DNA from 2 places in the Streptomyces sp. NPDC001985 genome. Region 1 is predicted to be linked to the other one. Evidence: riboswitches for the same ligand, from Rfam matches in the RefSeq annotation. Region 1 holds a riboswitch; the other holds the start of a gene.
The links. A riboswitch is a leader RNA that binds a small molecule or an ion and turns the genes downstream of it on or off. The one in region 1 is predicted to bind S-adenosylmethionine.

Region 1 (4,406 bases):
AGCGCCTCCGGGAGAACCGGGGGGAGCGAGGGCCCCGGGAGCCCGTCCCCGCGGGGCGGTGCGCGGGCGCGCGCCGCCCCGCCGCGCCGGGGCTCCGGGAGCGCCCGCGCGAGGGCGCCCGGGGGCTCCGCCGGCCTGCCGCGCCCGGACACACCTGTGGGGTCCGCACCCCGTTCCCGGGATGCGGACCCCACATGTGTGAGCGCGTCGGTGGCCGATCGCGTCGCAGGTGTCGCAGGTGTGGCGAGGAACGCGGGATCAGACCGCGAGCTTCACCATGTCCGCCTGCGGACCCTTCTGTCCCTGCGAGATTTCGAACTCGACTCGCTGCCCCTCCTCCAGGGTGCGGTAGCCGTCCATCTGGATCGCGCTGTAGTGGACGAAGACGTCCGCACCACCGTCGACCGCGATGAAGCCGTACCCCTTCTCCGCGTTGAACCACTTGACGGTGCCCTGAGCCATGCCTAACTCCCCTATTACTGGCCCTTGCGCAGGACCGCACCTCGCGGACCCGGGTCAGACCTCACCCGCCGTGTGCCTGCCCGTCCGGGACGGGTTGAGGACCCCACAGGTGTGCGCCGGAACGCGTCGACCGCGGCTGAATGTATCTGCCCAACTGCCCTCTGCAACAGGTCAATCGGACGAGAAATCCGGGCACGGGCCATCGGGTAATCAGCCTGAATTCATGAGATCCCGGGGCAAGTCGGGCCCGGCAAAGAGGACTTAGGGTTCAAATCAAGCGCACACATTGGCTGCTTCTTATCGCGCCCGGGCGCATTCTGATAGGCCGGTCGGCACCGTCGGCCGAGGGGCGTTCCCCAACTGTAGCGCGCTCAACCCTACAGAATTGCCCCCTCCGTTTCTCTTGCGGAGGGGGCAATCGGGGTGACGGTGCGTAGAGACGCGCCGGGGCTCAGCCGCCGGCGACCGCCGGGATGATCGAGACGCCGGCGCCGTCCGGGGTCGCGGTCTCCAGGCCCTGCTCGAAGCGGACGTCGTCGTCATTGACATAGACGTTCACGAAGCGGCGCAGCCTGCCGTTGTCGTCCAGGACGCGCGCGGCGATCCCCGCGTGGTTCCGCTCCAGGTCCGCGATCACCTCGGAGAGGGTGGTGCCCTCGGCGGCCACCTCGGCCCGGCCTCCGGTGTAGGTGCGCAGAATGGTCGGGATACGGACGTTGACGCTCATCTTCAGCTCTCCCAGGGGGTCGTGGGCCGGGGCCGGGTCAGTGGGCCAGGCCGGCGTCGCGGAACGCGTCCAGGCTCGGGCGGATCGTCGCGGTGGGCCCGGTGGTCGGGGCCACCGCGTCCAGGGTCTTGAGGCCGTCACCGGTGTTGAGGACGACGGTGGTCAGCGCGGGGTCGAGCACGCCGGCCTCGATCAGCTTCCGGGTCACGCCCACGGTGACCCCGCCGGCGGTCTCGGCGAAGATGCCCTCCGTGCGGGCCAGCAGCTTGATCGAGTCCACGATCTGCTCGTCGGTGACGTCCTCGACGGCGCCGCCCGTGCGGCGGGCGATGTCCAGGACGTAGGGCCCGTCGGCGGGGTTGCCGATCGCCAGCGACTTGGCGATGGTGTCCGGCTTCACCGGGCGCACCACGTCGTGCCCGGCCTTGAAGGCCGCCGCCACCGGCGAGCAGCCCTCCGCCTGGGCCCCGAAGATCTTGTAGGGGCGGTCCTCGACCAGGCCCAGCCGGATCAGCTCCTGGAGACCCTTGTCGATCTTGGTGAGCTGGGAGCCGGAGGCGATCGGGATCACGATCTGGTCGGGCAGCCGCCAGCCGAGCTGCTCGCAGATCTCGTACGCCAGCGTCTTGGAGCCCTCGCCGTAGTACGGGCGCAGATTGACGTTGACGAAGCCCCAGCCCTCGCCGAGCGGATCGCCGATCAGCTCCGAGCAGAAACGGTTCACATCGTCGTAGTTGCCCTCGATGCCGACCAGCTCGCCGCCGTAGACCGCGGCCATGACGACCTTGCCCTGCTCCAGGTCGTGCGGGATGAAGACACAGGAGCGCAGGCCCGCCCGGGCCGCCGCCGCGCCGACCGCGCCGGCGAGGTTGCCGGTGGAGGAGCAGGACAGGGTGGTGAAGCCGAAGGCGCGGGCCGCCTCGACGGCGATGGCGACGACCCGGTCCTTGAAGGAGTGGGTCGGGTTGCCGGAGTCGTCCTTGATGAACAGCCCGCCGGTGACGCCCAGTTCGCGGGCGAGGTTGTCGGCCTTGACCAGCTTGGTGAAGCCCGGGTTCAGGCTCGGCTTGTCCGCCACGCCGGCGGGGACGGGCAGCAGGGGCGCGTACCGCCAGATGTTCTCCGGACCGGCGGCGATCCGGGCGCGCAGCGCCTCGGGGTCACCGGACGGGAGGTCGTAGGCGACTTCCAGCGGACCGAAACAGGAGGAACAGGCGAAGATCGGGCCCAGAGCGAAGCGCTCACCGCACTCGCGACACGAGAGAGCCGCTGCGGGGCCCAGGTCGACGGGGGTGACGGGGGTGCTGAGGTCAGTCTGAACAGCCATGGAGGGAGGCCCTTTCTCCTCATCTTTCCCATGGCGAGGCTCGCCATGAGACGGATTTGGCACCTTCCCGAGCCGGGAGCCTCACGCGCTGAACAGCGACTGAGACCGGCTGGAGGGTTGCCGGGGCTTCAACGGGCCGTATCCCTCTGCCCCTCTGGATGAGCGGTATTCGATTGTGAACACGGGACCCGACCCCGACATGCGGTGGGCATCCGTGTTGTTCAAGACTGTAACCGAAGGGGTGGACGGTTGAGATAGTCGTCCGAACCGCGAGATGCGTCACAGCTGTGGGGAGTGGGCGAACGTGCTCGACGAGACAGAGCGCTGGCTGACCAGGCGTTCCTGGTCGGCGGCCGACCGGCCGCTGCCCCGGCTGCTCGCCGCGAAGCGGGCCGTGCCCGCCACGGTGAGCGTGGTGCTGCCCGCGCTCAACGAGGAGGCCACGGTGGGTGACATCGTCACCGTGATCCGCCGGGAGCTGATGGAGACCGCCCCGCTCGTCGACGAGCTGGTGGTGATCGACTCCGGCTCCACCGACCGCACGGCCGATGTGGCCGCCGCGGCGGGCGCGCGGGTGGTGCACCGGGACGCGATCCTGCCCCGGATTCCCGCCGTCGCCGGCAAGGGCGAGGTGCTCTGGCGGTCACTGATGGTTACCCGCGGTGACATCGTCTGCTTCGTCGACGCCGACCTGCGGGACTTCTCCGCCGACTTCGTCTCCGGGATCGTGGGCCCGCTCCTGACCGACCCCGGCATCGACTTCGTCAAGGCGATGTACGACCGCCCCCTCGACGACACCCCGGGGCAGGGCGGCCGGGTGACCGAGCTGGTGGCCCGGCCGCTGCTCAATCTGCACTGGCCGCTGCTGGCCGGGTTCGTCCAGCCGCTGGGCGGGGAGTACGCGGTCCGGCGCGGGCTGCTGGAGCGGCTGCCCTTCCCGGTGGGGTACGGGGTGGAGCTGGGCCTGCTCGTCGACGCCCTGCACACGGTGGGCCTGGACGCCCTCGCCCAGGTCGACGTGGGCTCCCGCAAACACCGCCACCAGGACGGCCAGGCCCTCGGCCGGATGGCCGCCGCGATCTACCGGACCGCCCAGCTCCGGCTGACCCGGGGCCATCTGGTGCGCCCCTCGCTCACCCAGTTCGAGCGCGGTGAGCACGGTTTCGAGCCGCGCACCCACCGGGTGGACACCGAGGAGCGGCCCCCGATGGGGGAGATCCCCGAGTACGCGGCGCGTCGCGCCGCCTGACTCCCACCCGCTGGCTGAATATCCTATATATGAGATTTGTGCACCGCTCCGTCGTCGCCGCGACGGCGCTGCTCGGCCCCGCTCTGCTCGGCTCCGCCCTGCTGCACGGCCCGGCGGCGGCCCAGACCCTGGGCCCCCGGCAGAGCGGCACCGGCGCCGAGCGCCTCTGGCTCCTCGGCGGGCTCGCGCTGAGCCTCGCCGCCGCCGGGATCGTCGCCTACGCCGCCGCCCGCGGCCGCCGGGGCGCCGGAGCGGCGGCGGGCACCCGGCCCGAGTGAGCCAACCGGAGCCGTACGCACGTTTGAGTCCGCGCGGGACGGGCTAGGTTCGCGACATGGTCTCCGAGCCCCCCACCGCCCCGTCCCGCGCGCGGATTCTCGTCGCGTCCAACCGGGGCCCCGTCTCCTACACGCTCCGCGACGACGGCACCCTCGACGCCCGGCGCGGCGGTGGCGGACTCGTCTCCGGCCTCTCCGCGATCGGCTCGGGGGAGGACGCCCTCTGGATCTGCTCCGCCCTCGGCGACGGCGACCGCGAGGCCCTGCGGCGCGGCACCGGCGAGCCCGGGGTGCTGATGCTCGGCATCGACCCCGCCGTCCACTCCGACGCGTACAACGGCATCGCCAACTCCGTGCTCTGGT
Region 2 (4,406 bases), on a different contig from region 1:
CGGCGCTGGTGCTGCTCTTCGCGATCGCCGTCTGGCCGCTGCTCGGGATTCCCGTCAGCTGACGCGAAGCCCCCCGCCCAACGGCGCGCCGTGCCCGCGCCCCGGCTCCCTCACACCCTCTCTTTCTCTGTCAGGAGTTCTCACGATGCTGACCCGATTCGCCATCGCCCCCAGCGGTTTCAAGGAGTCCCTGTCCGCGCAGTGCGCCGCCGAGGCCATCGCCGAAGGGGTGCGCAGGGTGATCCCCGACGCGGAGATCGATCTGATCCCGCTGGTGGACGGCGGCGAGGGGACGGCCCAGGCCCTGGCCACCGCGTCCGGCGGACGGCTGGTGCGGCTGCGGGCCACCGGGCCCACCGGGGAGCCCATCGATACCCACTTCGCGCTCCTCGGGGACCGGGAGGAGACCGCGGTGGTCGAGATGGCCGCCGTCGCCGGGCTCTCCCTCGTACCGCGCGATCTGCGCGACCCCGGCGCGACCACCACCTATGGCGTCGGTGAGCTGATCCGGGCCGCGCTCGACACCGGCGCCCGCCGGATTCTCGTCGGCTGCGGGGACTCCGGCACATCGGACGGCGGCGCCGGGGCGCTCCAGGCCCTCGGCGCCCGGCTGCTCGACGAGGCGGGCGAGGAACTGCCGCGCGGCGGGCGGGAGCTGATCCGGCTGGCGCGCGTCGACATCGCGGAGCTGGACCCCCGGCTCGCCGAGACGGAGATCCGGGTCGCCTGCAACCCCTTCAACGTGCTGTGCGGGGAGCGCGGGGTGGCCAGGGTCTTCGGGCCGCAGAAGGGCGCGACACCCGCGCAGGTGGAGCAGTTGGCGGCGGGGCTGGAGCACTGGGCCGGGATTCTGACCCGGGATCTGAGGGTCCGCGCCGATCTGTGCGGGGGCCCCGGGACCGGGGCCTCGGGCGGTCTCGGCGCGGGTCTCGCCGCGCTCGGCGCGGCGCTGCTGCCGCGCTTCGACGTCCTCCTCGACCATCTGGACCTGGACGCCCGGCTCGCCCGCGCCGATCTGGTCCTCACCGCCGAGGGCGCCCTCGACCACCAGACCCCGCGCGGGAAGGTCCCGGCGGAGGTGGCGCGGCGCGCCAAGCTGTACGGGCGTGAGGTGCTGGCCCTCGCGGGGACCATCGGCGAGGGCGCGCACCTGGTGCGGGCCGAGGGGGTGGACGCGTACAGCGCGATCCTGCCGGCGCCGGTCAGCCTCACGGAGGCGCTCGGGCGCGGCGGGGAGTTCCTCGCCGACGCCACCGAGCGGGCCCTGCGGATGGTGCTGATCGGGACCCGGCTACCGGATCACGCGGAGGCGGTGTCCGGGACGCACCGGCCGTCCTCGGTGCGGTAGTTCCACCGCGCGCCCTGGGAGACCAGCTCCCGCACGGCGCGTACGAAACGCTCCACGTGCTCGTCGGGGGTGCCCGCGCCGAAGCTGACCCGGATCGCGTTCAGGGAGCGCTCCCCCGGCTCGCCCTCCGGCGCGCCGCACTCGCCCGGGTCCCGCGGGTCGCTGCCGAGGAGGGTGCGGACCAGGGGGTGGGCGCAGAAGAGGCCGTCCCGGACGCCGATGCCGTACTCGGCGGAGAGGGCCGCGGCGAAGTGGGAGCTGTTCCAGCCCTCCACCACGAAGGAGATCACTCCGACGCGCGGGGCGTCGTCCCCGAACAGCGAGAGGACTCTGACCTCGGGGACCTCGGCGAGACCGGCGAGGACGGTGGAGACCAGCTGCTGTTCGCGGGCGACGAGGGTGTCGAAACCGGCCTCGGTGAGGGCCTTGCAGGCGGAGGCGATGGAGTAGACGCCGATCACGTTCGGCGAGCCGGCCTCGTGGCGGGCGGCGGTGGTGTGCCACTCGACGTCGACCCCGCCGTCGGCACGGCGGGCCACCTTCCGGGAGGCACCGCCGCCCGCGAGGTAGGGCTCGGCGCCCTGGAGCCAGTCGGCGCGCCCGGCGAGGACACCGGAGCCGAAGGGCGCGTACAGCTTGTGCCCCGAGAAGGCGACCCAGTCGACGTCCAGCTCACGGACCGAGAGGGGGTGGTGGGGGGCCAGTTGGGCGGCGTCGAGGACGATCCGGGCGCCGTGGGCGTGGGCGGCGGCGGTGAGTTCCCGTACGGGCCACAGCTCACCGGTCACATTGGACGCGCCGGTCACACAGACCAGCGCGGGGCCGTGGGGGTCGCGGTCGGCGAGGGCGCGCTCCAGGGTGGTGACGGCCTCGGCGGGGGTGCGGGGGGCGTTGAGGTAGGTGACGCGGGCGTCACGCCACGGCAGCAGCGAGGCGTGGTGCTCGGTCTCGAAGACGAAGACCTCGCAGCCGGCGGGGAGCGCGGCGGCGAGCAGATTGAGCGAGTCGGTGGTGGAGCGGGTGAAGACGACCTGGTCGTCGTCGCGGCAGCCGAGGAACTCGGCGACGGTGGCGCGGCTGTTCTCGAAGAGGTCGGTGGAGAGCTGGGAGAGATAGCCGGCGCCCCGGTGGACGCTGCCGTAGTACGGGGCGTAGGCGGCGACATCGTCCCAGACGCGCTGGAGGGCGGGGGCGCTCGCGGCGTAGTCCAGGGCGGCGTAGGTGACTTCGCCGCCGGTGACCAGCGGGACGGTGACATCGCGGCCGAGGACGGGGAGGGGGGCGCGGAGGGTGGTGTCGGCGGCGGTGTTGGAGCGTGCGGACATGGCGAGATCTCCCGGCGGGACAGGCGGAATGGCTTCTCTGGCGGTACGCGTGGGCGCGCCTCGGGGGCGCTCGGCGTACGGGGGTGCCTCGGCGCACGCGGGGATGTCCGCGTGGGTGGAGGGTGTGCTGAAGAAGGGGCGTTCAGCCCTATCGCATTCGCTTGCTCACGAGACTGCTCCCTTGAGGACCAGGACCCCAGGGCGTGCAGGGGTCCGCGCTTGCCGCGGACCTCGCTGCCCACGGCCTGGTCTTCACCCGGGGCACCCCGCCACGGACGGAGGGTTGCCGGACAGCGGGCCGGGGCCGTAGTCGCTGTCGCTCATGACCTGCGAAGACGTTAAGCCACCCACAGTTCCCGGCGCAACCCTGTCCCGTATCCCGGGATGTCGATGCCTCTGCGCCGAGGCCGGAGTCAGCCGCGCCCGCCGGACCGGCCCACGCCTGGCCCCGCACCCGACCCCGCCGAGCCGACGGCGGCCAGGCACCGCCGGAGACCCCGGTGGGGGCATCGCGCCGTCGCGGCGGAGAAGGACGGGCGGCACCCCACCACCGGGTGAGTGAGGCCCCCATCCCGCCGCGGCGGGAGACCACCACGACGGCGGGGGCCGGCGGTGCCCGCCCTCCCCCGGAGGGGCTACGCGTTGGTCGCGGTGATCCAGTGGGTCAGGGCACTCGTCGCCGCGCCCGAGTCGATGGCCTCGGCGGCGCGGGTGACGGCCGCGGCGAGCTGGTCGGTGAGAGCGGCGTCGGTCGGGGTGAGGGCCACCAGCGCCGCCGCCGAGTTCAGCAGGACCGCGTCCCGCACCGGCCCCTTCTCCCCGGCGAGGACCCGCCGCGCGACCTCCGCGTTGTACGAGGCGTCCGCGCCCCGCAGGGCCTCCATCGGGACGAGGGGAATCCCGATGTCCCGGGGGTCGAAGGCCTCCTCCCGCACCGAGCCGTCGCGTACCACCCACACCCGCGACGTCGCCGTCGTCGTCAGCTCGTCCAGCCCGTCGTCCCCCCGGAACACCAGCGCCGACGAGCCGCGCTCGGCCAGCACCCCCGCCAGGATGGGCGCCATCCGGGCGTCGGCGACGCCCGTCGCCTGGGCCTTCACCCGGGCCGGGTTGGTCAGCGGACCCAGGAAGTTGAAGACCGTACGCACTCCGAGCCCCTTGCGGGCCGCCGCCACATGCCGCAGCGCCGGGTGGAACTTCGCCGCGAAGCAGAAAGTGATCCCCGCTTCCTCCGCGACCTCCGCCACCCGCTGCGGCGTCAGCTCCAGATTGACCCCGAGCTTCTCCAGCACATCCGACGCCCCCGAAGCGCTCGACGCCGCCCGGCTCCCGTGCTTGACGACCTTCGCTCCGGTGCCGGCCAGGACGATCGCGGCCATCGTCGAGATATTGACCGTGTTGGCCCCGTCCCCGCCCGTCCCCACGATGTCCACCGTCGGCCCGGGCACCTCGATCAGGTTCGCGTGCCCGTACATGGTCCGTACGAGCCCGGAGATCTCCTCGACGGTCTCGCCCTTGGCCCGCAGCGCCACCGCGAACCCCGCGATCTGCACATCGGTCGCCTCACCGCTCATGATGCGGTCCATCGCCCACGCGGCGGCGGTCTCGCTCAGGTCGCGGTTGTCCAGCAGCGCGTTCAGCACACGGGGCCAGGAGAGGTCCGCCACGCTGTCGCCGCCGACCGGGGTCACAACGTTCATGGTCCGCTCCAGGTCCAGCTGGGAAAGAGGTGG

Region 2: linked by a shared signal. The riboswitch ahead of ABT122_RS17980 (aminotransferase class V-fold PLP-dependent enzyme) and the one ahead of thrC (threonine synthase) in region 1 are both predicted to bind S-adenosylmethionine.

What each region holds. Positions count from the first base shown of each region.
Region 1 is NZ_JBEOYB010000079.1:4,828-9,233, reverse strand. Features, by position in the region: gene ABT122_RS27995 (cold-shock protein) at 259-462, opposite strand; gene ABT122_RS27990 (MoaD/ThiS family protein) at 914-1,189, opposite strand; gene thrC (threonine synthase) at 1,227-2,516, opposite strand; SAM riboswitch class I at 2,533-2,681, opposite strand; gene ABT122_RS27980 (glucosyl-3-phosphoglycerate synthase) at 2,821-3,765, shown strand; gene ABT122_RS27975 (hypothetical protein) at 3,795-4,043, shown strand; gene ABT122_RS27970 (alpha,alpha-trehalose-phosphate synthase (UDP-forming)) at 4,100-4,406, shown strand, end outside.
Region 2 is NZ_JBEOYB010000036.1:15,428-19,833, forward strand. Features, by position in the region: gene ABT122_RS17970 (SLC13 family permease) at 1-62, shown strand, start outside; gene ABT122_RS17975 (glycerate kinase family protein) at 146-1,348, shown strand; gene ABT122_RS17980 (aminotransferase class V-fold PLP-dependent enzyme) at 1,300-2,673, opposite strand; SAM riboswitch class IV at 2,884-3,001, opposite strand; gene trpD (anthranilate phosphoribosyltransferase) at 3,309-4,373, opposite strand.